DNA from 4 places in the Ensifer sp. Root127 genome. Region 1 is predicted to be linked to each of the others. Evidence: riboswitches for the same ligand, from Rfam matches in the RefSeq annotation. Region 1 holds a riboswitch; each other region holds the start of a gene.
What was found. Region 1 has a riboswitch for thiamine pyrophosphate ahead of thiC (phosphomethylpyrimidine synthase ThiC). Riboswitches for the same ligand answer to the same signal wherever they lie in the genome.
Positions count from the first base shown of each region.

Region 1 (7,326 bases):
TGCGAGTTAGGCCCCTCCGAAACAGTTTCGCTTGTTGTCGCCGACAATGGTCCGGGCATTCGGCCCGATATCCTCGAAGACCTTTTCACCCCGTTCAACACCTCCAAGGATGAAGGCCTCGGTCTCGGCCTTGCCATCTCCAAGGAGATTGTCGCTGACTATGGCGGCGACATCGAGGTCAAGACCGGCCCAGAAGGCACCGTCTTCACCGTGCGTTTGAAGAGGGCCTGAGCGATGCAGCAATCCGTATGCCTCGTCGACGACGACAGCGAACTCAGGCGGGCGATGAAGCAGACGCTGGAGCTTGCCGGCCTCGCGGTCTCCGCCTTTCCCGGCGCGGCGGAAGCGCTCGCAATCCTCAACCCGGATTTTGACGGCATCGTCGTCAGCGATATCCGCATGCCCGGGATCGACGGCCTCACGCTGTTTCGCCGGATCGCCGACTTCGACCCCGACCTGCCCGTCATTCTGGTCACCGGCCACGGCGATATCCCGATGGCCGTTCAGGCCATTAAGGACGGCGTCTATGATTTCATCCCGAAACCCTTTGCCGCCGACCGTCTGGTGCAGAGCGCACGCCGCGCCTTGGAAAAACGCCGGCTGGTGATGGAAAACCGCGCGCTGAAACGCGCAGCCGAAGTCGCCGGTGAGAGCCTGCCGCTGATTGGCCAGACACCGGTCATGGAACGGCTGCGCCAGACCTTGCGGCATATCGCCGACACCGACGTGGATGTGCTTGTTGCCGGCGAAACCGGCAGCGGCAAGGAGGTGGTGGCGACGCTGCTGCACAATTGGAGCCGGCGCCGCAACGGCAACTTCGTGGCGCTGAACTGCGGCGCACTGCCGGAAACGGTAATCGAGAGCGAGCTTTTCGGCCACGAGCCCGGCGCCTTCACCGGTGCCCTGAAGAAGCGCGTCGGCCGTATCGAGCATGCGAGCGGCGGCACGCTTTTCCTCGACGAGATCGAGGCGATGCCGCCGGCAACGCAGGTCAAGATGCTGCGAGTGCTTGAAGCCCGTGAGATCACGCCGCTTGGCACCAATATCGTGCGCCCCGTCGATATCCGGGTCATCGCCGCGGCCAAGATCGACCTCGGCGACCCGGCCCAGCGGGGCGATTTTCGCGAGGATCTCTATTTCCGGCTGAACGTCGTCACCCTGTCGATCCCGCCGCTGCGCGAACGCCGGGACGATATCCCCCTTCTCTTCTCGCATTTCCTGACGCGGGCAGCCGAGCGTTTCAAGCGCGACGTGCCGACGCTTTCGCCGGCCGTCAGCCACTATCTGATGTCTCATTCCTGGCCGGGCAATGTGCGCGAGCTCTCGCACTTCGCTGAGCGCGTCGCCCTTGGCGTCGAAGGTTCGCTCGGCCAACCGATTGCCGCGGCGCCGACCAGTGCCGGCCTGCCCGAGCGGATCGAGCGCTACGAGGCGGAAATTCTGAAAGAAGCGCTGCGGGCGCAGCACGGCGACGTCAAGGCGACGATCGAAGCGCTCGGCATTCCGCGCAAGACCTTCTATGACAAGCTGCAGCGGCACGGCATCAACCGTGCGGATTATGCCGATCGCCGGGGATCAGAGAAGTCCGGCCGCTAGCGCATTTCCAGGAAAAGTGCGGAGCGGTTTTCCGTCAGGAAATGCGCAAAAACCAAAAGAACGAGCGTGCCCGCGGCTTCGTCTCATCCGGAAACGCTCTACCGGGCAATCAACAGGCCTGACACGCAACCTTCGGATTAACGCTTGACTGCGCATCCGGATCGATGGCTATCTCTAGGCATTCACCAGGGGGGTCCCGTCAAGGGGCTGAGATACTGCTGGGCGGATCGGCTTTGCCGACCGAGGCGCAGTGACCCGTTGAACCTGATCCAGTTCATACTGGCGTAGGGACGGTGCAGACATTGACGCCACGATTCCGTCATTCGCGCGGAATTTCAGGCGAACATGTCTTTTCCTTCCGGCTTCAGAACTGGGTCTCCAACCGCAAACTTGGAGCCTCATCATGAATATTGCCACCAAACCCGCAGAACTCTCGGTCACAAAAGGCCCGCTTCCCGCCTCGAAAAAGGTCTACAAGCCAGGCACGATCCATCCCGACATCCGCGTTCCCATGCGCGAAATCACCCTGCACCCGACGTCGGGCGAGCCGCCGGTCACCGTCTACGACGCCTCCGGTCCCTACACCGTAGAAGATGCCAACATCCGCATCGAGGACGGTTTGCCACGACCGCGCCGCAACTGGATCATCGCTCGCGGTGATGTCGAAGCCTATGACGGACGCGACGTGCGGCCGGAAGACAACGGCTTTGCCTCCGGCGACCGGCTGACGCCGACCTTTCCCTTCCGCCACGCGCCCTTGCGCGCGACCGGGCGGCGCGCGGTGACGCAGCTTGCCTATGCGCGGGCCGGCATCATCACGCCCGAGATGGAGTTCGTCGCCATCCGCGAGAACCTTGGCCGCGACGCTGCACGCGTCACGCTACGCGACGGCGAAAGCTTTGGTGCCCATATCCCCGATCACGTCACCCCCGAATTCGTCCGCCAGGAGATCGCCAGCGGTCGCGCCGTGCTTCCGGCCAACATCAACCACCCGGAGTCCGAGCCGATGATCATCGGCCGGAATTTCCTGGTGAAGATCAATGCCAATATCGGCAACTCCGCCGTCACTTCGTCGATGGCCGAGGAAGTGGAGAAGATGGTCTGGGCGACCCGCTGGGGCGCAGACACGGTCATGGACCTGTCGACCGGCCGCAACATTCACAACATCCGCGAATGGATCATCCGCAACTCGCCCGTGCCGATCGGCACCGTGCCGCTCTACCAGGCGCTGGAAAAGGTCAACGGCATCGCCGAGGATCTGAGCTGGGAGGTCTATCGCGATACGCTGATCGAGCAGGCGGAACAGGGGGTCGACTACTTCACCATCCATGCCGGTGTCCGGCTGCACTATATCCCGCTGACGGTCGACCGGGTCACCGGCATCGTCTCGCGCGGCGGCTCGATCATGGCGAAGTGGTGCCTGCACCACCACAAGGAGAGCTTTCTCTACGAGCACTTCGAAGAGATCTGCGACATCTGCCGCGCCTATGACGTCTCGTTTTCGCTCGGCGACGGCCTGCGCCCGGGCTCGATCGCCGATGCCAATGACGCGGCGCAATTTGCCGAACTGGAAACGCTGGGCGAGCTGACGAAGATCGCCTGGGCGAAAGACTGCCAGGTGATGATCGAGGGCCCCGGCCACGTGCCGATGCACAAGATCAAGGAAAACATGGACAAGCAGCTCGCTGTCTGTGGCGAGGCACCGTTCTATACGCTTGGGCCGCTGACGACCGACATCGCCCCCGGCTACGACCACATCACCTCCGGCATTGGTGCTGCGATGATCGGCTGGTTCGGCACGGCCATGCTCTGCTATGTGACACCGAAGGAACATCTGGGGCTTCCCGACCGCAACGACGTCAAGGTGGGCGTCATCACCTACAAGATCGCGGCCCATGCCGCCGATCTCGCCAAGGGGCACCCGGCGGCCCGCACGCGCGACGACGCCCTGTCGCGCGCCCGCTTCGAGTTCCGCTGGGAGGACCAGTTCAACCTGTCGCTCGATCCGGAAACCGCCCGCTCCTTCCACGACGAAACCTTGCCGAAGGAGGCGCACAAGGTCGCGCATTTTTGCTCCATGTGCGGGCCGAAGTTCTGCTCGATGCGGATCTCGCACGACATCCGCGCCGAGGCGCAGAAGGAAGGTTTTCAAGCGATGGCGGCCAAGTATCGTGAGGGTGGCGACCTCTATATGCCGGTCGACAGCGAGGCAGACGTACGGGGATAACGACCACGCCAGAAGGGGCGGCAACCCCGCCCCTTCTGGCGCCCGGCGGGCTCCGGCGCTCTTTACGCAATGGCCCATCTCTTCGTCATGCTCGGGCTCGACCCGAGCATGACATTGGAGGCAGCCGGCCTGTTGATACGAGGCTGACACAGAGGTGCCGGCTGGATGCTCGGGTCAAGCCCGAGCATGACGGTGAGAGGAATTGTTGCCGCATCAGCATCTTGATCGCTCCAAGGAGGTCGCACCCGGCCCCTTCCGGCGCCCTAAGGGCTGCCTGCAAGCAGAGCGCCGACATCGCGCAGAACATTGGCACCGGCGACGAGGTCTGCCGGATCCGTGTGTTCGCGCGGATTGTGGCTGATCCCGTCGTGGCTCGGCACGAAGATCATCGCAGCCGGCGCGATGCGGGCGATCATCTGGGCGTCGTGGCCGGCGCCGGAGGTCATCCGCCGGCTCTTCAGCCCACGGGCCTTCGCGGAAACTTCAATCGCCGCGACGACCGCACTGTCGAAACTGACGGGCTCGAACCGGGCGAGACGCTCGACTGAGACGGTCACATGCTCTTCCTGCTCAAGCCGGTCGAGAAAGCCGGAAAGCGCGCTTTCAAGCGCCCTCAGGCGATCCTCGTCCGGGTCGGGCAGGTCGATGGTAAAGACCGCGCGCGAGGGGATGACGTTGATCGCGTCCGGCTCGAAGCGCATGGTTCCGATCGTCGCAACGCTCGGCGCGTTTGATCGCGCGATGTGCTCGCGCAGGAACAGGCCGACGCGCGCGGCAGCAAGGCCCGCATCGGAGCGCATCGCCATCGGCGTGGTACCGGCATGATTGGCAACGCCCTCTATGGTCACGCGCTGCCAGGAAATCCCTTGCAGATTTTCGACGGCGCCGATCGTGGTCGCTTCGCGCTCAAGCACCGGCCCCTGCTCGATGTGCAATTCAACATAGGCATGAGGTTTCAGAAAGCCGGGCTCCGCGGTGCCGGCGTAACCTATGCACGCGAGTTCCGCTCCGAGCGTCGTGCCATCGGTTCCGACCGTCGCAAGCGCGGCTTCGACCGCAAGGCCGCCCACATGAACAAGCGACCCCAGCATATCGGGCGCGTAGCGCACCCCCTCCTCGTTGGTAAAGGCCGCGACGACGATCGGGCGGACAGGCGCGAATCCCTGCTCCTTCAGTGTCTCGATGACTTCGAGGGCGGCAAGCACGCCGTAGCAGCCATCGTAGATGCCGGCATTGATGACCGTGTCGATATGGGAGCCGAGCATTAACGGCGATTGCCCGGCGTTATCCTGGCTTTGCCAGACGCCGAAGATATTGCCGATGCGGTCGACGGCGATCTCCAGCCCCGCGGCCTGCAGCCAAGCGACTAGGCGGTCCCGCCCGAGCTTGTCGGTGTCAGACGCAGCAAGCCGTGTCAGTTGCCCCTGATCGTTGCGCCCGATCGCGCCGAGTTCGCGGATGCGGGTAAGCAGACGTTCGGCATTAATGGACTGATGAGACATGACGGCGCCGCCTTCAATCGTGTTTGTATTGAGCATCGCGACTGTCACTGCCCCACATCCGGTGCGGCCAGCCGTTGCCGGACGATTTCGGCGTGGAACCGGGCACCGAAGATCAAGGCATCGTCATTGAAGTCGTAATGCGGATTGTGCAGCGGCGCGGATTCCTGGCCGTTGCCGATAAAGACGAAGCAACCCGGCACATGCGCGAGGAACCGGGCAAAATCCTCCGATCCGGTCATCGGCTCGGCGGCGACGGCGACATTGTCCGTCCCGAACACCGCACCGGCCGCTGCGAAGGCATGATCGACGAGAGCCGGATCGTTGAGCAGCGGCACGAACTCACGCGTATAGGTCACCTCGACCTCGCAGCCATAGGCATCCGCCGTCCCCTTGGCGATCGTGCGCATCTGCTGTTCGATCCTGGCGCTCACCTCAGGTCGGAAGCTGCGCGCATCACCAAGAATGCGGGCCAGGCCTGGCAAGGCATTGCGCGTGCCGTCGGTGATCAATTCGGTCACGGAGACGACGGCGATATCGGCCGGAGAGAGCCTTCGCGAAACGATGGTCTGGAGATTGACCACTGTCGCGCAGGCAGCGACCAGCGTCTCGTTGCCCGCGTGAGGTCGCGCGGCATGGCCGCCGACGCCCTTGAGCGTGACCTCGAAATTGTCTTCGGCCGACATGATGGCGCCGGCACGGGTCTCGAACTTTCCGACCGGCAGGCCCGGCATGTTGTGCAGCCCATAGATCTCGTCGAAGGGAAAGCGTTCCAGCATGCCATCGGCGAGCATGGCAAGTGCACCCTTCCCCCATTCTTCAGCTGGCTGGAAAACGAAGCGCACGGTCCCGTCAAAGCCACCCTCCTCGGCCAGCAGCTTTGCTGCGCCGAGCAGCATCGCCGTATGGCCGTCGTGGCCGCAGGCGTGCATCGTGCCGGGCCGGGTGGAGCAATAGGCAATTGTCCCCTGTTCCGCGATACGCAGCGCATCCATATCGGCACGCAGCGCTATGGCGCGATTTCCCGTTCCATGCCGCAGCGTGCCGATCACCCCGGTGCCACCGATACCTTCGGCGACCTCGTCAAGGCCGAACTCCCGCAGCTTGGCGGCAACGAAGGCCGCTGTCCGCTTTTCCTCGAAACCGAATTCCGGATGGGCGTGCAGGTCATGACGCCACGCCGTCATCTCCGCCACAAGCTTGTCGATATCCGTGTTTGCCATCCGCGTCATACCCTTTCCAATTTCTCAGCCCCGGCGACATCAGCCGGCGCGAGGCCAACCAGCTCTTCGTAGCGTTCAGGATCCGTGGCACCTTCGGTATTGATCACCAGGATCCGCGAATTGGCATCAAGGCCGAGGGCGGCGCGCATGTTCGGGTCTCCGGCGACCGTGATGAGGCCAGCCAGCCCGACACCGCCGCTTTCGCCAGCAACGATTGCCGGATCGCCCCCTTTCGGGCGAGCGAGGCGGTTCATGATCGAAACGGCATCCTCCTCGTCGATCATCATGAAGGCGTCGGCAACACGCGAAAGAATGCGCCAGGCGACAAGAGAAGGCTCGTAACATTCGAGCATCGCCATGACAGTTGGCTCGCCATGTGGCACTTTCACCGGATGGCCGGCCCTTGCCGTTTCCAGCAGGCAGGCAGCTCGGGCCGGCTCGACTACGACGAAGCGCGGCCGGTCATGACCGTAACGCAGCGCCAGGTGCCCGGCCGTTGCAGCAGCGATTCCGCCGACGCCGGCTTGCACGAAGACATGCGTCGGTGGTGCGTCGATCGTCCGCAAGGCTTCGCACAAAAGCGCCGTATATCCCTGCATGACCAGACCGGGAATATATTCGTATCCCGGCCAGGAGGTGTCCGATACGACGGTCCAGCCACGCTCGTTGCAGACCTTCGCCGCAAACTCCACCGAGTCGTCATAGGTTCCTTCGACCCGGACGATCTCGGCGCCGTAATGCGCAATCGCCTCTATGCGTTTCTGGCTGACACCGGAATGCA
Region 1 is NZ_LMDX01000054.1:326,145-333,470, forward strand. Features, by position in the region: gene ASD03_RS36680 (sensor histidine kinase) at 1-231, shown strand, start outside; gene ASD03_RS36685 (sigma-54 dependent transcriptional regulator) at 235-1,596, shown strand; TPP riboswitch at 1,774-1,905, shown strand; gene thiC (phosphomethylpyrimidine synthase ThiC) at 2,000-3,823, shown strand; gene ASD03_RS36695 (Zn-dependent hydrolase) at 4,087-5,325, opposite strand; gene ASD03_RS36700 (M20 aminoacylase family protein) at 5,370-6,545, opposite strand; gene ASD03_RS36705 (diaminopropionate ammonia-lyase) at 6,551-7,326, opposite strand, start outside.

Region 2 (7,326 bases), on a different contig from region 1:
GCTGCCTGCCGAACTGATGCCAGCCATTGAGGACGGGTCTATCGAACCTGCCTTTGTGCTGCTGGCGATCGCAACGGAGTCGAAGGAGGTTGCCGATGCGTCGCCGGTTCCGGAGCCGGTCGAGATCACATCGGGGATCATGACAGTAGAAATAGGCGCAGACCTCGTGGTGAGGGTTCCCGGCGATGTGCCGGTTGATCGGGTTGCGGCCTTGGTGCGGGCGATGCGAGGGACAGCATGATCGTCGCGGGCCAACGCTTACCGATCCTGATCGCGACGCGGCCAGTGGACTTCCGCTGTGGCCATCAGGCGCTGGCATTGATGGTGCAGACCGAGTTGAAGCTTGATCCGCATTCCGGGGTCACCGTGGTCTTCCGGTCGAAGCGCGGGGATCGTTTGAAAATCCTGGTCTGGGATGGCACCGGAATGGTGCGAACAGGGCAGCTTTGCCTGGCCCAAGGTGCAGGATGGAACGATGCGGCTGTCACGTGCGCAGTTTGAAGCGTTGTTCGAAGGGCTCGATTGGCGACGAGTGATGGCGCGGCGGGTGGCACCGCCAACTGCGGCAGGATGACTCACTGGCTCGATTTTGGCATTGTTTTATTGGGCTTTTCTGCTTGATTTGCTATAAAGCTGCATGTCGCAGCCGATCGATCTCAGCCAGTTCCCGGACCTTCCCGTCGAGGTGTTGAACGCCTTTGCGGCGGTGCAGTTCGAGCTGTCGGTGGAGCGTGCGGCACGTCAGCATGAGCAGGCGGTGGTGGCCGAAAAGGACGCCTTCATCACCGAGCTGAAGGAGCTGATCGAGAGGCTGGAGGGCCAGGTTCAGGACTACCGCCGTACGAAGTTCGGGCCGAAATCGGAAAAGCTGGATCCAACGCAGATGGAACTGGCGCTGGAGGACCTGGAAACGGCGATTGCCGAAACACAGGCCCAGATCGCCTTCGTCGAGGAAAAGATCGCGGCGAGCGGACCCGATATCGGCAAGGACGCCCCTCGTAAACTGCGCAAGACGCGCGCGCTGCCTGAGCACCTGCCGCGGGTCGAGCGGGTGATCGAGCCCGACAGCATCGCTTGCCCCTGTGGTTGCGGCAACATGGTGCGGATCGGCGAAGATCGGACGGAACGGCTCGATCAAATTCCGGCTTGCTATCAGGTGATCGTCACGATCCGCCCGAAATACGCTTGTCCCAAGGGCCGCACGGGCGTGGTTCAGGCCAGAGCGCCGGCGCATTTGCTGGAAGGTAGCTGGCCGACCGAAGCCCTGTTGGCGCAGATCGCCGTGTCCAAGCATTCCGAACATATGCCGCTCAACCGTCAGGCGACAGTCATGGCCCGGCACGGAGCGCCGATCGACCGCACCGTCCTGGCAGATTGGATGGGCAGGACGGGTGCTGCGATCGCGCCGGTGGTAGACCACATGGCCATGATCCTGAAACAGGGCAGCTCAAGGCTCTATGTCGACGAGACCACGGCCCCGGTGTTGGATCCGGGAGGCGGCAAGACCAAAACTGGCTATCTCTGGGCGGTTCTGCGCGACGACCGCGGCTGGAACGGCTCTGCGCCGACTGGCGTGGTCTTCCACTACCGGCCTGGGCGTAAAGGCGAATATGCCGCAGAAATCCTCGACGGCTTCAACGGCACGATCCAAGTGGATGCCTATGGTGGCTACTCGCACCTCGCCACGCCGGACCGCACGGGCGGCGATCCGTTGAAGCTGGCCTTCTGCTGGGCGCATGGCCGCAGAAAACTGATCAAGGCCAAGCCAAAGAAGGGTTCGCCCATCGTCGACGAGGCGTTGTTACGCATCGCCGCTCTTTACAAGATTGAAGACGGCATCCGAGGCCGTGATCCCGAATATCGCCGGGATGTCCGCCAACACCTGTCCCGCCCATTGGTGGATGAGTTCTTCACCTGGCTGTCCGCTCAAGCCGCGCGCGTCTCGCGCAAGTCCGACCTCGGTCAGGCTATGGCCTATATGCTCAAACGCCAGGATGGCTTCCGACTGTTCCTCGACGACGGCTGCGTCGACATCGATTCAAACCTGGTCGAAAACGCCATACGCAGCCCGGCCATGAACCGCCGCAACGCGCTGTTTGCCGGGCATGACGAGGGTGGCCGAAATTGGGCCCGCTTTGCCAGCCTGATCGGAAGCTGCAAAATGAATGGTGTCGAACCCTACGCCTACCTGCGAGATCTCTTCATCAGCCTCGCCAACGGTCATCTCGCCAAAGATATCGACGCACTCATGCCGTGGGCCTATGCGCACCGCCGGATCAGCGCCTCACAGTGAGCTCGCCCGGGACTCTTCGATGAGCTCACAGGACATCCGCAAGCGATAGACCTGACCGCTGCAACCGCAAAATCAATGGGGTGGAGACGCCGCATACTCTTTTCATTGAGTTTGTTCAGAAGCGCAATGGTGTGGGCCCGGTCTAACGGTTGGTAGTGATCCCAACTACATCATAACATTGCTGCGCCTGTCTCCGTTTCTATCGACGAAACCGATCCAGGCGGTTGTCCGCAATGTATTTCTCGCAGATCTCGAGCTCGTGGGCGAGTTCGCCGATGCGGCGGGCATTGTCCCGAGTCCTGGCGAGCTCCAACTCAACCTTTAGTCGATCCCTCTGAGCGAGATAGCGTTTTGCGAAGTCGGCGGCGCGTTTTGCAGCGTCGGTCATTCTCACGAATTCCTTTTAAGTCCCTGCCGGCGTGGTGCCGCAGGAGCGTTCTATCACACCCAAATCGGAAGGTGCATTATCAATATGAACCGACGCACGCGGCGGCCCTTGCACTCGTCAAACAGTGGGAAGTCTTGTAGACGAAGGCTTATTCGGAACTCGCTGACGTCCTGACCACTGGCTACGGCCACACCAGCGCGAGCAACATAGTGATAACTGGAGCGCAGGAAGGAGGGATCTTGGACGATCTCGCCACGTTCGAGCAGCGGGTCGCGCGCCTAGTTGCCACTCACAGACAACCGGTTCACGGTATCGTCTCCCGAGATCTCAACACCGGTAGGCTTCACTCGTCGATGCTGCTCAAAAAGCTGAATGAGGGCGACTATGACGCCGTGCCCGCCGAACTGATGAAGTGGGTTTATACTGGCGGCAAGCGTGTGAAGGGTCTAATCAACCTCGACCGACCGAGGCTGGATTGGGGCGCAAAACGAGTTCGTCTCAACCAACACGCAACCGGCCGCACCGAAGGCTCCCAACTCGTGACAAAGGAAAACGTCAGCTGGGTTGCCGGCGTCCTTTCGATGACCGCATTCGCCTTCACCGGCACTGGTCCACACCAGTGGGCCGGGGACCTGGTCGTTGCATTCGTGGTCGGTGCAGTCCTCTTTATCCGTAATTGGCTCGGTCCGGCATGATCACCTGGCCGAAGATCCTCGGCGGCGCGCATCCTTGCGACAATCGCCGTTCCCAACGCGCCTGCACACCAAAGGCGGTGCGTGTCCTAAACCGCGTTATGCCGGCGCCTACACCTAAGGCCGACTACAGTTTCGGCACACCCCGACGGACTGTGCGTCCGCGCGGCAACGCTGACTGTTGCCCTGCATGCTCATCCAAAGCGAACGGCCGTGGAGTTGAAGCGGCACGAGCGTCATCGGAAGGTCCAGCGCTGCTGGAAGCGCGGGCCGTGTGGGGCAATGCGGCACAACATCTTAGGGCTCGTTATGCGGTCGGCACTGGCCGTCAAGAAGCCCGGTACATCTGCAATCGTGCCCATATCTATAGTGGGAAACCGATGCGGGTGGATCGCTAGGCCCCCCGTTGATGGAGCCATCGGGATGCTGAATTGGCGCTAGAAGTCCGAAAGCAGTTTCAAGCTCGCCATGAAGATCCAGACCCGCTGCGCCGTTGCGCGATCGAACGCGACCAGACGGGACCTGATCTCAACGCCGTTTCATTATGGTTGATCCCAACAATCGCCCCGTCGCCGACACGCTCGAAGGCGATTGCAACGAGAAGCTCCGCATATTGACCAATGCCCGCGACGGCCGTGAGCGCGGCCGAGAGCACAATCAATTCATCCTCGATAAAGCTGTCCATGAGCGATTGGTCGCAATGACGGCGAACTTCCACAAAGTCTGGTAGATCCCGACAGCCAAAACCGCGAACGAAAACGGCTGCTGGCACACCATTGAGGATGTCACTCTCTTAAAGCTGCCGACGGAAGGACCATTAAGCTTCACGTTCGCTTAAAGGGAAGCAAAAGCCAGACGTTCACCACCATGAACCCGAAATCCTCCGCTAAGCAGATCAAGACAAAGCCCAGTATCGTTGAACTGCTCGGTAGGCTTTTCGATAATTGCAGGGAGCGAAGACCGTCCACTTCATCACTTGATAAGGAACAACCGGCTGTCAATTTTGCGATTGACATCGTCCCAGTATTGCCTACAAATCCGGGTATTCCGAGGGGAGCACTTCACAGTGCTGAGATGGCGGTGAGCCGGACCCTTGAACCTGATCCGGGTCATGCCGGCGTAGGAACGGGAAAAGAGCCTCTTTCGGCAATCTAATCACGTCTTCGCTTTCACCTGGGTCTCCGTGATGTTTTGTCTGGAGATCGATCGATGCTGTCTTTTGCCAAGTTGCCGCCGGATGGCGGGTTTGCGTTTCGTCCGGGTCGCTGCGTCGGCTGACCGGCGATGCGCCTGGCGTTTACCTTTGGCCGTAGCCTTGTTGCGCTTGCTGTCCTTTGGCAGGCGGCGGTGTTTGTTTTTGCGCTGCCGCGCTATCTGTTACCGACGCCGGTCGAGGTGCTGGCCGTGTTTGCGCGACAGCCTGCATTTCTGCTTGAGCAGAGCCTTGTGACGATTGCCGAAATGCTGGCCGGCCTCGCGGTTGGTACGGCGTTCGGCGTGGCAACGGCTATCGGACTTGCGGCTTTTCCGCGGCTCGGAAAGCTTGTCTGGCCCTTTGTGCTCGTCCTTCAAGCCTTTCCCGTCTTCGTCATCGCGCCATTGCTGGTGCTGTGGTTCGGCTTCGGCATGGTTTCGAAGATCGTGATGGCGGCGATCATCATCTTCTTTCCCGTTGTGTCTGCGTTCTCGGACGGTCTACGCCGTACCGATACGCAGATCCTTGATGCCGTTGCGCTGACCAAGGCGAGCCACTGGCAGGCGCTAAGGCTCGTGCGACTGCCGCTGGCGTTGCCGGGGCTGGTCACCGGCCTGCGCGTTGCTGCCCCCTTGGCACCGCTCGGCGCCGTCGTTGGCGAGTGGGTAGGCGCTTCGGCCGGCCTCGGCTTCGTTATCGTCCAGGCAAATGCCCGCATGCAGACCGATGTCGTCTTCGCTGCGATGGCCATTCTTGCTGTGCTTGCCGTCGCCCTCAGGCTACTCGTCGATGAGGCAACACGTCCACTCGCGCACTGGGTGCGGGAAACCTGAACTTCTGAGATCAATTGGGAGAGTTCAAAGCATCATGATCCGCAAATCTCTGCTTTCCGCTAGCCTCGCTCTCGGCGTCGTCTTTTCAGCCGGTTCGGCAACGGCCGCCGAAAAACTGACGGTGATGCTGGAGTGGTTCGTCAATCCCGACCATGCGCCGATCGTCGTCGCGAAGGAGCTCGGCCTGTTCGAAAAGGCGGGGCTCGATGTTGAGTTGGTTCCGCCCGCCGATCCTTCAAGCGTGCCGCGTCTCGTTGCAGCGGGGCAGGCGGATATCGGCGTGCATTATCAGCCGAACCTGTACCTTGACCATGCTGCAGGCCTGCCTCTGGTTCGCATCGGCACCTTGGTCGAGACGCCGCTCAACACCGTCACCGTCCTTGACGACGGTCTGATCCGAAGCCTTGCCGACTTGAAGGGCAAGAAGATCGGCTTTTCCGTCTCCGGTTTCGAGGATGTGATGCTCGGACATATGCTCGCCTCGGCCGGTCTCAAGAAGGAAGATGTCGAACTGGTCAACGTCAACTTCGCCCTGTCTCCGTCGCTGATCGCAGGCAAGGTCGATGCAACGATCGGCGGCTTCCGGAATTTTGAACTGACGCAGATGCGGCTCGAGGGGCAAGAGGGCCGGTCCTTCTTCCCAGAAGAGCATGGCGTGCCCGTTTATGACGAACTCGTCTTCGTCACCGACAAGGCAAAGGTTGCCGACAAACGCTTGCGGCCTTTCCTGGCCGCGGTGGAGCAGGGTGCGATTTTCCTTACCAATCATCCGACTGAAGCTTGGAAGCTGTTCGTCAAGGCTTATCCGAACCTCGATGACGAACTCAACCGCAGTGCATTCACGGACACGCTGCCGCGCTTCGCCAAAAGGCCGGCGGCGCTCGACCGTGGCCGCTACGAGCGGTTTGGCGCTTTTCTCTCCGAAAGCGGGTTGATCGGCAAGGCACCGGCTGTCGACGATATCGCGGTGGAAATCCGATGACGGGTACATCGGACTTCGTCGACAGTGTTGCCGCATCGCTGGCGCTTGTGCGGCAGCGGCGCCCCCGCGTGCATTGCCTGATGAACACGGTGGTGCAGAAGTTCGTAGCCGATGGGCTGGCAGCTCTGGGTGCGATCCCCTCGATGACATCGGCCCTGGAAGAGGTCGAAGCTTTTGCCCAGCGAGCCGATGCGCTCGTCGTCAATCTAGGTACGCTTGATGAAGAGCGACGCACGGCGATCCGCTTGGCAACAGTCGTTGCGCGCCACGCCAATAAACCGTGGATCGTCGATCCCGTGCACTGCGACTATTCGCCGTCACGGCTCGCCTTCGCCCGAGAACTCATCGCGTCCGAACCTTCAGTTGTTCGCGGCAACGCCAGCGAGATGGACCTTTTTGGGGAGGTCAATGGCGCGCTGAAGATCAAGACCGGGGCAGTCGATGAACTCACACTGGATCTACATACGATCCGGGTTGAGAACGGCCACCCCCTCATGGCGCAGGTCACGGGTACCGGGTGCCTCTCCGGCGCCTTGATCGCAGCTTTCATGGCCGTCGAGCCGGATCGACTGAGGGCCGCCACGGGTGCATTGCTGACAAGCGGCATCGCCGCCGAAATCGCCGCGCGAAGCTCGAATGGCCCCGGGACGTTCGAAGCAGCCCTCCGCGACGCGCTCGCAGCGCTGCGCCCAGAGGATATCATTGTCAATGCGAGGATTTCCCATGCCGAAGGTTGACTACCGCCTCAACGCCCTCGTCGATGCACGCCTTGGGGACAAGGCGCATTTGGCTGATCTGGCGCGCATCGCCGCGCTCAATGGTGCGACGCTGATCCAGTATCGCGACAAAACGAGCTCGACACGGGAGATGATCGAACAGGCGCGGGCGATCTGCGCTGCTCTTTCAGACACCGGAGTGCCCTTCGTCGTCAATGACCGCATCG
Region 2 is NZ_LMDX01000017.1:16,190-23,515, forward strand. Features, by position in the region: gene ASD03_RS37185 (transposase) at 1-241, shown strand, start outside; gene tnpB (IS66 family insertion sequence element accessory protein TnpB) at 238-501, shown strand; gene ASD03_RS18865 (IS66 family transposase) at 638-2,293, shown strand; gene ASD03_RS18870 (hypothetical protein) at 2,493-2,681, opposite strand; gene ASD03_RS18875 (hypothetical protein) at 2,921-3,376, shown strand; gene ASD03_RS18880 (hypothetical protein) at 3,831-4,058, opposite strand; TPP riboswitch at 4,414-4,516, shown strand; gene ASD03_RS18885 (ABC transporter permease) at 4,658-5,401, shown strand; gene ASD03_RS18890 (ABC transporter substrate-binding protein) at 5,439-6,383, shown strand; gene ASD03_RS18895 (hydroxyethylthiazole kinase) at 6,380-7,120, shown strand; gene thiE (thiamine phosphate synthase) at 7,107-7,326, shown strand, end outside.
Region 2: another riboswitch for thiamine pyrophosphate. It lies ahead of ASD03_RS18885 (ABC transporter permease); the one in region 1 lies ahead of thiC (phosphomethylpyrimidine synthase ThiC).

Region 3 (7,326 bases), on a different contig from region 1:
CGGTTCCGGCAAAGCCGGCGACGACCTCCTGAAGCAAGTCCAGCGTCTCGATGTCGAGATCGTTGGTCGGCTCGTCGAGGATCAGCAGGTTGGTGGCGCGGGCGAGAATGCGTGCCAGCATCAGCCGGGCGCGCTCACCGCCCGACAGTTCGCGGATCGGGGTGCGCGCCTGCTCCGGCTGGAACAGGAAGTCCTTCATGTAGCCGGTGACATGGCGCTGCTCGCCGTTGACAATCAGGCTCTCGCCCCGGCCGTCGGTCAGGTAGTGGGCCAGCGTATCGTCGAGGTTGAGATCCTCGCGCTTCTGGTCGAGCGTCGCCATCTCAAGATTGGTGCCGAGTTTCACCGTGCCGGTATCCGGCTCGATCTGCCCGGTCAGCATCTTCAAAAGCGTCGTCTTGCCGGCACCGTTCGGGCCGACAAGGCCGATCCGGTCGCCACGGTGCACGCGAATGGAAAACGGCGCAACGATCGTCCGCTCGCCGTAAGCCTTGGTGATCTTCTCCGCCTCGATCACCAGCTTGCCCGATTCCTTGGCGTCGGAAGCCGCCGCCTGAACGGAGCCCTGCGGCCCCTTGTGGCCGCGATGGCGCGAGCGCATGTCCTGCAATTCGCCGAGACGACGCATGTTGCGCTTGCGCCGGGCGGTAACGCCGTAGCGCAGCCAATGCTCCTCGCGCTCGATCGCCTTGCCGAGCTTGTGCTGCTCCAGCTCTTCCGCCTCCAGCACCTCGTCGCGCCAGGCCTCGAAATGGCCGAAGCCGCGGTCGAGCCGGCGGGATTGGCCGCGATCGAGCCAGACCGTCGCGTTCGAGACCTTTTCGAGGAAGCGCCGGTCGTGCGAGATCAGCACCAGGGCCGAACGGCTGCGGGTCAGCTCGTCTTCGAGCCATTCGATCGTCGGCAGATCGAGATGGTTGGTCGGCTCGTCGAGCAGCAGGATATCCGGCTCCGGCGCCATCACCCGGGCAAGCGCTGCGCGGCGCGCCTCGCCGCCGGAAAGGCGTGCCGGGTCTTCTTCGCCGGTCAGACCCAGGTGCTGCAGTAGGTAAGCGACGCGATACGGGTCGTCGCTTGGGCCAAGGCCCGACTCGGCATAGGCCTGCACCGTGTCGTAGCCTTCGAAATCCGGTGCCTGGGGCAGGTAGCGAACGGTCGAGGACGGATGGCGGAAGACCTCGCCCGATTGCGCTTCGGCAAGACCGGCGGCGATCTTCATCAGCGTCGATTTGCCGGAACCGTTGCGCCCGACAAGGCAGATGCGATCCCCCGGCTCCACCTGCAGGTTGGCGCCGGCCAGAAGCGGCGTGCCACCGAAGGTCAGGAAGATATCGTCGAGTTTCAGAATGGGAGGCGCCAAGGCTCAGGCTCCGGAAAGGTCATAGGGGCGGGCGAGAACGATCGCCCGGCCGGTGTCGAGGGAAATGCGAAGGGGACCCTCCGCGACATTGGAAACGGTGCGCGAAGACCCGAACGGCAACGTGAAATCGGTGAGCGGATAACGCGCGTTGACGATCGTAAGCCCGATGAGATCGGTCAGTCCGAGGATCGAGAATAGGCTGCCCTTCGGCAGATCGATTTCGATCTCGCCTGCAAGCAGCGGATAGGCCTCCTCCTCACCCGAGGTCATGAACACCGGCAACCCACGTTCGGCCAGCGAAGCAGCCTGAAGCAGGTGCAGGAAGGCATGGTCGCTGCGTGATCCTCCGAGCGCGCCGGCAAAGATCAAGGCTTCGGCGCCACGCGACAGCGCCGCCTCGACAGCGATTTCGCCATCGGTCGCAGCCTTGGCGGCGGGATAGGGCTCGCGCGGGACATCGGCAAATTCCGCGAGCAGCGCCTCCTCGGTCGAATCGAAATCGCCCACCCAGACGTCGGGGGTCACGGATAGCACCCGCGCATGCCGCATGCCGCCATCGGCCGCAACGAAGCGGCTGCCTGCGAGCTGGCGCGCAAGGCGATCGGTCGGGGTCAGTGCACCGCCGAGCAGAATGGTGAAGGTGGATCGGGCCATGGCAAAGCCCATAGCGCAAAGGCACGGGCAAGGAAAAGCAAGAAAACCGAACAAGGGCGCGATCCGGCGATTTTGCGTCCTCGTTGTCAGTGATCTTCGGGCAAGGTATCGGGAAACAGCATCTCCGCATAGATCCCGGGGTTGGAATCGGGGATCTCGATGGCGCCGACCGTGCGTCGGTAGAATTCGGCCGGGCCGACGCCGCCGATGATGGCGTAACCGTAGCCTGCGTCACGCATCGCCGTCAGGCTCACGCGCAAGAGCGCCTCGCCGATCCCCGTCCGCGCATGGCCTCGTCGACGCCCGTCGGCCCGAAGAAACCGAGCGCTGTGACATCGTGGCAGGCAAAGCCGACGATCCGGTCCTCGAACACCGCGATGTGCATGCACGTCGGCGTCGATCTGAAGGCCGCCTCCGCCTCGCCCGCCCAGCCGGAGCCAAATGTCTGCTCGATCCAGGGAACAACAAGCTTCGTTCGGGTGCCATTGCGCGGTGAATGCCGATACCGTCAGCAAGCGGTGATCTCGCTTGTGCCGGCAGTGCATAAAGGCGAACGAGCATGTCAGTCATCGCAGGCTCCTTCGGCGTCTGCAAACTCTGCCGACGATTTTACCCCATGCGCCGCGGCGCGAAAATGCGGGGCGGGCGCTTTTGCCGTCCTCAAACTTCGCTTGCCATCAAACCGGCTCGGCGGTAAATCTCTACCCGCTCTAACGGGGTGCCTTCCGACCGCATGGCGGCCGAAGGCTGAGAGGCGTTGAACGCCAACCCGCGGAACCTGATCCGGCTCATACCGGCGGAGGGATTAGACGCGATCGGATCGATACGCCCTTTTCCCATGCAACATCATTTTTAGGGAGAGGTGCCTGCCATGTCCAATTCATCGCAACTCAAGGTTCTTAGCCGGCTAGCGCTTGCCGCGACGGCAGGACTTGTCTTCGCGGCCAATGCCGTTGCTGCCGACAAGACGCTGACCGTCTACACCTATGAAAGCTTCATCACCGAATGGGGGCCGGGTGCCAAGGTCGCCGAAGCTTTCGAGAAGACCTGCGAATGCAAGGTCACCTATGTCGGCGTCGCCGATGGCGTCGAGCTTCTGACCCGCCTCAAGCTCGAAGGCGCGGCCTCCAAGGCCGACATCGTGCTCGGCCTCGATACAAACCTCGTCGCCGAGGCCAAGGCCACCGGCTTCTTCGCGCCGCACGGCATCGAGCCTGCCAACGTCAAGGTACCCGGCGACTTCACCGACGACACCTTCCTTCCCTATGACTACGGCCATTTCGCCGTCGTCTACGACACCCAGACCTTGAAGACGCCGCCGAAGAGCCTGAAGGAACTGGTCGAAGGCGACGCCTCTCAGAAGATCGTCATCGAGGATCCGCGCACCTCGACGCCGGGCCTCGGTCTGCTTCTCTGGGTCAAGGCCGTCTATGGCGACGAAGCCGGCGCCGCCTGGGCCAAGCTCAAGGACAGGGTACTGACCGTAACGCCGGGCTGGTCGGAAGCCTATGGCCTCTTCACCAAGGGCGAAGCGCCGATGGTGCTTTCCTACACCACGTCGCCCGCCTACCACATGGTGGCGGAAAACACCGACCGCTACCAGGCGGCCGAATTCTCGGAAGGTCACTACATCCAGATCGAAGTTGCCGGCATGACCAAGAGCGCCAAGGAGCCGGAGCTTGCCAAGCAGTTTCTCGCCTTCATGACCGGCCCGGAGTTCCAGTCGATCATTCCGACGACCAACTGGATGATGCCGGTCGCGGCGACCAAGGAGCCGCTGCCGGAGGCTTTTAGCAAGCTGGTCAATCCGGAGAAGACTTTCCTGCTGCCGTCGGAAGAGGTGGCGGCGAACCGCAAGGCCTGGATCGACGAATGGCTGGCCGCCATTAGCAAGAACTGAGGCGCATTTGTTCGCGCCTGCCGAAAATCGCATCACGATGACCGCCGGGACTTTAAGTCTCGGCGGTATCCTGCTGTTTGTCGGCCTGGCGATTGCAGCCCTTTTGCTCCAGAGCGGTGACTTCGGCAACAGCGTGCTGTTCGATGCCTATATCTGGCGGGTAACGCGCTTCACCTTGCTGCAGGCGAGCCTTTCGACGCTGCTTTCCGTTGTTCTTGCCATCCCGATCGCACGGGCGCTTGCGCGCCGGCCGAGCTTTCCCGGCCGCGTCTGGGTTCTGCGGGTGATGGCCCTGCCGCTCGGCCTGCCCGTGCTTGTCGGCGCGCTCGGGCTGATCGAGATCTGGGGCCGGCAGGGCGCGCTCAACACCGCCCTCGCCGGCCTCGGGCTGCAGCAGCCGATCAGCATCTACGGCCTTTTCGGCATCCTGCTCGCCCACGTCTTCTTCAACATGCCGCTTATCGCACGTCTCTTTCTCGCCGGGCTCGAGCGCATCCCTTCGGAATACTGGAGAACCGCCGCCAATCTCGGCATGCCGCCAGCCGCACTCTTCCGCTTTGTCGAGTGGCCGGTCCTTCGGGGATTGCTGCCAGGTGCTGCCGGCCTCGTCTTCATGCTCTGCGCCACCAGCTTCACGCTGGTGCTGACGCTCGGCGGCGGGCCTGCCGCCAGCACCATCGAGGTCGCGATCTACCAGGCGCTGCGCTTCGATTTCGACCCGCCGCGGGCGATCGCCCTGTCCGCCCTACAGATCGTCATGACCGGAGCCCTGCTCCTGGCTCTAACGCGTGTCGCGACCGAACCTGCACAAAGCGCAACCGCGGGCAAAATCTCCAGACGCTATGATGCAGGAACCGGCCTCTCCCGGACGTCCGACGCCGGCTGGATCCTGTTCTCGCTGCTCTTCATCGGCGCACCGCTGATCGCCGTCGTCGGTTCCGGCCTGCGTGCGGATCTGGTGAAGCTTGCCGGCGACCCGACCGTGCATCGTGCTCTCGTCACCAGCATTGTCATCGCCGTCCTCTCGGCATTCTTTTGCGTCACCATGGCCGCCGCGATGATCCGCGCCGCCGGCATCGTCGTGGCGCGTCGCCACGCCCCGACCTTGGCCAGGGCATTTGCGGGCACTGTCACCGCCAGCACGTCGCTGGTGCTGCTGGTGCCGCCGGTCGTGCTCGGTGCGGGATGGTTTCTGCTCCTGCGCCCCTTCGGCGATGTCGCCCGTTTCGCCCCCGCCATCGTCGTCGCCATCAACGCATTGATGGCGCTGCCGTTCGTGCACCGGATCCTGGCACCGGCGATGGCAACACATGCCGCACGCACCGACCGACTGACAGCAAGCCTCGGCATCCGCGGCTTCCATCGCCTGCGATGGATCGACTTGCCGCCGCTCCGGAAACCGTTGCTGATGGCGTTCTCCTTCGCCATGGCGCTGTCGCTCGGCGACCTTGGTGCAGTGGCGCTGTTCGGTTCGCAGGACATGGTCACGCTTCCATGGCTGCTCTACAGCCGGATGGGCAGCTATCGCACCGCGGATGCAGCCGGTCTGGCGCTCTTCCTCGGCCTCATCTGCCTGATCTTCACCATGCTCGGCACGGCCGGCGACAGGCGAGTGCCGGAAGGACGAAACGCATGAATTCCCAGGCGGCGGTAGAACTTGTTGGCGTCGACGTTCGTTACGACACCACCGCACTGCACTTCGATTGCGCCATTCAGCCAGGTGGCATCGTCGCAGTTGCCGGGGCCTCCGGGTCGGGAAAGTCGACCCTCTTTCATGTCATCGCCGGTTTCGAGGAGCCGGACCGGGGCGAGGTTCGCATTCTCGGCAAGACGATGTCGGGACAGGCGCCGGCAGAACGACCCGTCTCCGTGATCTTTCAGGACAACAACCTGTTTGCACATCTCGACGTCGCGACCAATGTCGGCTTCGGCATCAGCCCCTCGCTTCGCCTGTCGGTCGCTGATCGCGCACGGATAGACGATGCCCTCGGCCGCGTCGGGCTCGACAGCTTCGGCAAGCGCCTGCCGCCGACGCTGTCCGGCGGCGAACGACAGCGTGTGGCGTTGGCGCGCGCCTTGGTGCGACATCGCCCGCTGCTGCTGCTGGATGAGCCTTTTGCCGCTCTCGATCCCGGCATGAGGGCCGGTATGCGGGCACTGCTGCAAGACCTGCATGATCAGGAAAACAACACGATCCTGATGATCACGCACCATCCCGATGACGTGAGGGCGCTGGCCGATAGCGTGCTTTTTCTGGACCAGGGGCGTATCATCGCCCATGACCCGGTCGAGCGCTTTCTCGAACGGCGCGATATGGCGTCCATCAACCGCTTTCTCGGCAACGCGTGATGCGACGTGGAATCTTGGAGCATTTCCAGGAAAAGTGCGAAGCGGTTTTCCGTCAGGAAATGCGTGGAAACAGGCAGATAGAGCGTTTCCGCGACGTCGTCTAAACCGGAAATGCTCTAGCGCGCGTGGTACTCCGCCACAATTTGACCGCCGCGCCATGCGACGCGCGGATTGTCCGGCCGGAGCGTCACGAATATTCGCGTATCCGTTGCCGTGATACCACGGGGCAACTATTTCTACCGGGGTAAACTAGGCAGGTGGCGCTGAAATCAGATACAGCAAGACCAGGGCTGGAATACTCTTCCCGGATCGGACGTATCCGGCTGAAAAAGTAAGACTTTCAACGCCGCCCGAGTCCCTGTTGTGGGGTGGCGTTGGACGGGAAACGGGCTGAGGCATGGAAAGTCATACAGTCAGAAACGACCGGTTCCCGCCCAAGCGCGGAGGCCTCCGGACACGTGCTGTGGTTGCATTGCTTGCGACGACGCTGCTTTCCGCCTGCCAGTCGGTGATCGAGCAGACCTACGAGCCGACCGTATCGCCGTCCTCCAATCCGCAGATCGTCGACGAAGTCCAGAAGAACGACCCCCGTGCCCAGCTCGGCGCGCGCGAACACCCGCGCATCGTCGCGAGCTACGGCGGGGAGTACAAGGACGCAAAGACGGAGCGGCTGGTCGCCCGCATCGCCGGCGCCCTGACGGCCGTCTCGGAAAACCCGCAGCAGTCCTACCGCATCACCATTCTCAATTCCCCGGCGATCAACGCCTTTGCGCTGCCCGGCGGCTATCTCTATGTCACCCGCGGCCTGCTTGCGCTTGCCAATGACGCGTCCGAGGTTGCGGCCGTGCTGTCGCATGAAATGGCGCACGTCACCGCCAACCATGGCATCGAGCGCCAGCAGCGCGAAGAGGCGGAAGTCATCGCCAGCCGCGTCGTCTCCGAGGTGCTGTCCTCGGATCTCGCCGGCAAGCAGGCACTGGCGCGCGGCAAGCTGCGTCTGGCCGCCTTCTCCCGCAACCAGGAGCTCCAGGCTGACGTCATCGGCGTGCGCATGCTGGGCGAG
Region 3 is NZ_LMDX01000052.1:252,307-259,632, forward strand. Features, by position in the region: gene ASD03_RS33725 (ABC-F family ATP-binding cassette domain-containing protein) at 1-1,360, opposite strand, end outside; gene ASD03_RS33730 (thiamine diphosphokinase) at 1,364-2,014, opposite strand; partial or broken gene ASD03_RS33735 (GNAT family N-acetyltransferase) at 2,101-2,584, opposite strand; TPP riboswitch at 2,719-2,836, shown strand; gene thiB (thiamine ABC transporter substrate binding subunit) at 2,886-3,914, shown strand; gene thiP (thiamine/thiamine pyrophosphate ABC transporter permease ThiP) at 3,946-5,550, shown strand; gene ASD03_RS33750 (ATP-binding cassette domain-containing protein) at 5,547-6,263, shown strand; gene ASD03_RS33755 (M48 family metalloprotease) at 6,661-7,326, shown strand, end outside.
Region 3: another riboswitch for thiamine pyrophosphate. It lies ahead of thiB (thiamine ABC transporter substrate binding subunit); the one in region 1 lies ahead of thiC (phosphomethylpyrimidine synthase ThiC).

Region 4 (7,326 bases), on a different contig from region 1:
GTGATCCGGGTGCGAAAACACCGACGGTGATTGTCGACCGCAGCCATGGAACATTGTTGTCGCACCCGAGTTATAAGAGCACCCCAACGTATCAGCTCCAAGGCCCCTCTTCCCCGGGGCCTATTTTTTGAGCTCGAAGACATCAACGTCATCGGCCAGCTCGCGCAGCCCTTTGAACGATGGATGCCGTAACTTCTCGTCGCTGGTGATCTCGGTATAGGTGATCTCGGCGACAAATGCCGGCTCACAGAAAACCGCGTTCTTGCGCTTGAGTGCGACCGGCGGCGCCTTCGCCGGCATGGCTGCCAGTTGCTTGCGCAGGTCGCGGGCCATCTTGTCGGTAAGATCTGTGCCGACGCCGCCGACATAGACCAGCTCGTCGCCTCGTCTCGCCGCGCAAGCAACCGCGAAATCGCACCGGCCACCTTCGTCGATGGCTCAAATCCAACGACGACAAAGCCATCGCTTTGATTACACTTCAGCTTGACCCAATCGCCGTTGTGAAGCAGGCTCCTTGGTCGAGAACCGTGGTCGGGTACTTTAACCATGACCATAAGGCACACACGCCGAACAGAGTCACGATACATTAGCAATCGGAACAATGCCCTGCCGCACGCGTTTTTGAGTGCATAAGCGTTGGTGTATTGTGGAGGCAACCCAACGTGGGCTCCGGACGGTCTGGCTACCCCCAAAGACCGTCTGGATCTCCTTCCACGATTCCCAATGTAATACCCCAGCAACGGCGCATACTCTATGCGGGGCAAACGTCGGCCCTGTTCTCCCCTGGGCCGGCTGGGATTAGGGCTATGGGTAAAGCGGTTGGATCTCGCACAGAGATTATAACGCCTGACGACTTCAAGCAGATCGAAAGTGTCTTCCGGGAAATGGTCCAGGAAAGGCACCTCGCCTTTGATAGCGATGATGCCGTTACGCTCGCGGCGCACCTGATCAGCCTTTTTCAAAGCGGCATCCACGACCACGATGCGCTCAAGCAAATGGCTGGTTATTTGTGAGGGTGGCTGCCTGACCCAGCGAGACAATTGGAAAAGAGCGGCCTTCTTTTGTAGCTTGGGGCTCTGTGGCGGGAAGGCCGTCTATAATATCAGCAATGGCTAAATATAGAACCAAATCCGATGATTGGCGAGAACAATTCGCATTTAAGGAAAGGAGCAGCTAAGGAGTCGTCTCGTTTCCGCTTTCGTTGCTGCGGCGCCTTTTATCAGGGCCGCTTCTCTGTGGGCTCTGAGCCGGAGGCCCCACTACCAGCAGCAGTTCGACGCACGCAATCTCAACTTTTGCTCACTTGGAGCCAATTAAAGATTTCGCTATCTTTCTCTCTTCGGTGAAGGCGGTAGCTTAAGAAGGGAGGTCTAAATGGCTATTCACTTTGACCAGTCAGGTTTTGAACTCGCACCCGAACAGCTCGATACACTTCAAAGGATATTCGATCGCATTTGCTTCGAAACGAGGATCCCGCGCCAAGACATCCGCGCTGGCCGCCTCGCAAAATTCCTGATGGATGAATTTAGGTTCGGCAATACGGATGAGTTGGCATTGACCGAATGCGGTCGCTGGTTCTGTAGGCGGACGAGCCCAACACGTCGAGATCAGAGCGAACAGCAACCGACCAGGATGCTGCACTAAGCGATGTGAATGATCAACACCGCAGAGTGACGCGCTGCCCCACTCTCGGCCCTCGACTGGGATCGCACTACGCCAAGTATACTCCGGTCAGCGTGGCCGCGAAACGGCCACGCCGTATGCTTATGCCTGTTAATTCGTCTTCGTTGCAGGCGGTAGGACCCACGATCCGTCGAGGATTGACGGATTTCCTTCTTTTGGCCAATACAACCGCATCATCAGAATGAACTTACCCTTCGGGGCAGGTAGCCAGTTCGACTCTTTGTCTGCGCCTGGAGACTCATGCTGGATGTAGATATCGGTCGATCCGTCAGCATTGGCTTTGAGGTCCTGGCGGGGGCTGATTGAATAGCGGTTCAGCGGGTTATCCACGAAGAAGTATCCCGCGTCATACATCGTGATCGACCAGAACCCGTTTGCCGGCGGCAGCTGTCCCTTGGCAAAATTGATCACATAGCTTTCCGAACCGTTATAGTCGCGAGCAAACAGGCCATCGCCGGACTTCGTACTCGTCGGATAAACCGCATCCTGTGGGCGATTGGCACCAAGCCCGATGGCGGTGATCAGGGCGCGCTGCACATAGTCCGTGCCATAGAGACCCGTTTTCGTCGTGTATGCCCACCCGTTGATGTCGTTGATATCGCCACCACTATCCTTGAAGTGCAACATAATCCGCGCGAACGCGATCTGTGGAAGTCGCTTCTGAAGGACGACGTCGAGTTTGCTCTCGTCGAAGTCCTTACCGGGAACGATCCCGATGGTGGCCAACCGCTCCAACAATGGGGCATCGGCTGCAGCGGGTGGATTAGTCTTCAGCAGGTCGCAGAATAGTTTGAAGTAGGCGACAGCATCCAACGCATTGACCTGCTCACGAACGGCGGTCTTCATGTCGACAGTCGGGTCGGGGTTGCCGGCAGGTGGGGTGTAGTTGGTTCCGTAGCCACTCAGGGGAACGAGCTTCACGTCATCCTGAAGCTTGTGGACTTCGGCATAGTCCTCAGGCGTTCCGGTGCAATAGATACGTCCGAGGAGCCACACCATGCTTGTCGGTGATTTGTACTCGGTCATCCCTTCAGGCAGGGTCCCGGTCCACCCAGGTCCGGTGATCGCATATGTCTGCGCGCCCTTTCCTGTTGTTCTCTTTCCGGGCACTTCAAAGACGTTGGTCCAGCCGTCAAGCATTGGGAAAAGCGCGTAGCGATCGCCCAGATCTGGAAGACTCAAGACATAGGGTTCCTTGGCGATATCGAAGAAACTATAGGTGTAGAGAGTATCTGCGTTGGGAGCCGTCACGTCGCGGAAAGACGCATCCGGATAGGCGCGCAGTCGACCAATCTGGCCCATCGGCGCCTTGGTACCTTTGGGTTCGGCCACGTTTGTGATCACTTGTCAAGCGAAGTGAAGATTTGACCCCTCCTATTGCCTCACCGAGGAATGTTACCGAGCACTGCCGACAGCCACTCCCGACGACCCGACGCAGGCCGTCCACAATTGCTGGCGCCGAAATCCCACAGGCCGTCAGGACAAGTGTCGTAGTCAGAGCGAGCATCGCCCGCCGCCGTTGATACTTCGTGATCGTCTCGACGTCGGCCTATCGGTTGAGGTCGCGCATCTGCCAATAAAATATAGGCACCAGTCCTTCCCATGGATCGCGGTTGACTGCATCCGGATCGGCGACGAAGTCGGGGCAGAAGACCTTCCTTGCGGTAACATTCACGAAATCGGCGATAGTTGTCCTTACTGGTCAGAACAAATTTGCTGCACAGATATGGCGCTCATTGGGACTTTCCTTTTTACTAGTGAGTTGGACAATTACCGACCGGGCGTTGCATCGTGAACCACTCAAAACGGGGAACTCAAATGGATGCGGAACGGCGACCTACCGAGGAGAAATGGTCGAACTGCATGCGCACGTTTATTACCGTGGCTCTCATCGCCTCGGGCGCGCCCGCTCAGGCGGACACGACGGTGTGTTTGGGAAATGCGTGTACTGTCACTTCCAGGGACGGCACCAACCATGAAAGGTCTTTGAGCGACATCAATGAAGAAGCGAGAAAAGAATCGCTTGAGAACATTCGCGACATTGATTGCAGTGTTGCAGATGATGCCTCCACATGCCTGAGAGCAAAGCTCACGCTGCAGCGCCTGTTCTACTAGACGCCATGCTCCTTGACGCCTTCCCACCGTTAGACGAGCGCGAGGCCCGCCGCATTGATGCGTCGGTTCGTGTTCATGTTGCTACTTTCTGTTTTGTCGGAGAAAATCCCTCCGAGCCGGCAGGCTGGGAGCGCAATGGACTTTGAAAAGATCGGGCGGGGCCGCATGATGATGCGGCTGCCAAGGCACCGGAGACAGATCTCCGATGCCAACTTCCTCGCGATGACCCATTTGCTTGAGGCTTACGGCGAGGCAGCAATGAAGCGCGACAAGCTACGCGAACAACTGACGCCCGAGCACACGATGCTCGAGGAGTATGAAACGCTCTGTCAGACCCTTGAGGACGACATCATCAAGGTACTCGCCAGCGTTAGCCCGCGTATCGTGCGCTGACACCCAGTTCATTATGGCAGTAAATTCTTAGAGGCGAAAAGGTGCCTCTGTGCGCCAACCAGAAATTAACGGGCAGAACGCACGCTCTCGTTCGTTGCCGTCGCCCTCCTGTACCCCGCCGGTAACTCGGAACCGTAATCCAGCCCCCATGGATTGCGGTTCTTTCGCGTGACGGAGCATCTGATGAGCTATGATTGGGATGGCGCGCGCTGGCGCCGTATGAAGGTGGCGAGATTTGGAACCGCCGTGGCGTTGGCGGGTCTACTGGTCGGAGTCGCAACGCAGGTCGTGACCAGGGCGCTCTAGGCGGTTGGCTGCTCTAACGCCGAACTCGAATAACCCAATCGGCGAGCAGCTGCGACGGATTGATCGGCAGTACAGGCGGAATGACGATTGGTCCGGGCGCGATGTCGCCATCGGCGTAAGCATTCCAGCACCAGTCGCCGACTCAATATGACGTTCCGACTTGAAATTGCGGCGGTGGACACGCATGAAATCATCGCCAACGGTGAACCGGACTTCAGCAATGCCTGGCGTTCACAAGTCATTTTCCGCGTAGGCCGCTAAATTGACCTTTCCGGCGAATGAACCGTCGCGATGATCGTTGCAGGCGAAATGAATCGTGGCGTGCTTCTTCACGCTTCACCTCCCTCCTCACGGCGCGATACGCATTAAGATATGCTCTATGGCATGTGGATGACGTTTTTGCCCCGTTGGGAATGAACTAACAACGCTTGACAAAGCACGGCATTGGCCGTTCAACTCGGCTCATTCACCAGGGGGGTCCCGACAAGGGGCTGAGATATTGCTGGGCGGATCGGCTCTTTCGACCGCAGCGCAATGACCCGTTGAACCTGATCCAGTTCATGCTGGCGTAGGGACGGTGGGAACCACGGCATTTGCGACAGCTCCTTTGCTATCGCGTGGACGTGTCTCTATCTTTCCAGCTCCAAGATCTGGGTCTCCAAACGTCAAGGTTGGAGCCAGCCAATGGTTTTTTCAGATGTCGTACACGAGCCAAACCGCGGGCATAGACGGCAACACCTACGCCCGCTAGCAGAGCGGCGCATGGGTGAATGGCCCTACAGCGCCAACCAAGTATCTGCTCGAGCGGCTGCCGAATGAATCCGGTGGTCATTAAAGGAGCGGGTGTCGTCGGTCTTGTCACTGCCTACGAGCTGGCACGACGCGGCATTGAGGTCGACGTCGTCGAACAATCAGAACGGATTGGCGCCGGGGCATCCTGGTTTGCCGGAGGCATGCTGGCACCCTGGTGTGAGCGCGAATGTGCCGACGAGAAGGTCGAACGCGTCGGCGCGACAGCTATTGAGTGGTGGCAGACGGCGCTGCCCGACAAAGTCGCGCAAGAGGGGACACTCGTCGTCGCCGCCGCACGTGACACACGCGAACTCGATCGCTTCGCGACACGAACCACAGGGTACAGGTGGCTTGATGCAGATCAGATAGCCAAATTGGAACCGGATCTCGCCGGCCGTTTCTCTCGTGCACTCTACTTTCCGAGGGAAGCGCATCTCGATCCGAGAGAGGCGCTGTCTTCGCTCCGTGACACATTAGAGGCCATGGGCGTGCGTTTTCACTTCGGCCAGATGACGGATGCGACCGTCGATCGCCGTGTCGATTGGCGCATCGATTGCACCGGCAGTGCCAGGCTCCCGGATGACGCGGCACTGCGGGGCGTGCGTGGTGAGATGCTCTATCTGCGCACCGGCGACATTCAGCTGTCGCGTCCAGTGCGCTTCCTGCATCCACGACACCCCATCTATGTCGTTCCACGCCGCCAGGGCGTCTTCATGGTCGGGGCAACAATGATAGAGAGCGAATTGTCCGGTCCCATCACTGCACGGTCGCTGATGGAGCTCTTAAACGCAGCCTACGCCCTGCACCCGGCCTTCGGCGAAGCGCAGATCACCGAAACCGGAACTGGCATTCGCCCCGCCTACCCCAACAATCTGCCGAGGATCACCAGAAGCGGTTCGATCTATTCCGTGAACGGGATGTATCGACACGGTTTCCTGCTCTCGCCTGCCCTTGCGCACGACGTTGCCGAACTTCTGCTCAACCCGGACCACAGATCGGAGTTCTATGATGAACCTTAACATTAATGGCGACGAGCACGAGATCGCCTGCTCGACGCTCGCCGAACTGATGGCAGCACTTGACTATGAAGGAAGCTGGCTGGCGACCGCTGTCAACGGCGAACTCGTTCACGCGGCCGACCGCGATCGATGGCGCTTACGCGACCATGATCGCATCGAAATTCTCTCGCCGATGAAAGGTGGCTGACCATGCTGCAAGTCTACGACACGGAAATTACCTCTCGACTGCTCCTGGGCACAGCGGGCTATCCATCTCCAGCCGTGCTTTCGGACGCCGTGCGGGCCTCAGGGACACAAATCATCACGGTCTCCTTGAGGAGAGAGACGGCCGGCGGCAAAGCGGGAGGTGCGTTTTTCGAACTGATCCGCGAGCTTGGGACGAAAATACTGCCGAACACCGCCGGCTGCCACACCGCCAAGGAGGCGGTGCTCACTGCCAAGATGGCGCGCGAGGTTTTTAAGACGAACTGGATCAAGCTCGAAGTGATCGGCAATCACGACACATTGCAGCCGGATGTGTTCGCGCTGGTCGAAGCCGCACGGATCCTTTCGAACGAAGGCTTCGAGGTCTTTCCCTATACGACCGACGATCTAGTCGTTGCCGAGCGCCTGCTGGAGGCTGACTGCCGCGTGTTGATGCCCTGGTGTGCTCCGATCGGCAGTGCCATGGGGCCGCAAAACCTGTCCGCCTTGAGGTCGATGCGCGCACACTTCCCGGACGTGCCTCTGATTGTCGATGCGGGCATCGGCCGCCCTTCGCATGCAACGACGGTGATGGAGCTCGGTTTCGATGCCGTGCTCCTGAATACGGCGGTGGCCGGTGCCGGAAATCCGGCCGTGATGGCATCGGGCTTTGCCAAGGCGATCGCGGCCGGGCGGCTGGCTTTTGAAGCCGGCATGCTCGAACCGAGAGACATGGCAGTCCCCTCCACCCCGTTGATCGGAAAGGCGGTCTTCTCATGAAGCTCGATCCCTTTTACCTCATTGTCGGCAGCGCGCATTGGGTCGAGCGCCTCGT
Region 4 is NZ_LMDX01000017.1:106,633-113,958, reverse strand. Features, by position in the region: gene ASD03_RS37905 (hypothetical protein) at 121-435, opposite strand; gene ASD03_RS19345 (hypothetical protein) at 807-1,013, shown strand; gene ASD03_RS19340 (hypothetical protein) at 1,375-1,644, shown strand; partial or broken gene ASD03_RS19335 (DUF1254 domain-containing protein) at 1,774-3,132, opposite strand; partial or broken gene ASD03_RS41320 (glycoside hydrolase family 19 protein) at 3,236-3,389, opposite strand; gene ASD03_RS19330 (hypothetical protein) at 3,547-3,798, shown strand; gene ASD03_RS19325 (hypothetical protein) at 3,934-4,191, shown strand; gene ASD03_RS41145 (hypothetical protein) at 4,375-4,497, shown strand; TPP riboswitch at 4,959-5,090, shown strand; gene thiO (glycine oxidase ThiO) at 5,322-6,308, shown strand; gene thiS (sulfur carrier protein ThiS) at 6,298-6,495, shown strand; gene ASD03_RS19310 (thiazole synthase) at 6,498-7,271, shown strand; gene ASD03_RS19305 (thiamine phosphate synthase) at 7,268-7,326, shown strand, end outside.
Region 4: another riboswitch for thiamine pyrophosphate. It lies ahead of thiO (glycine oxidase ThiO); the one in region 1 lies ahead of thiC (phosphomethylpyrimidine synthase ThiC).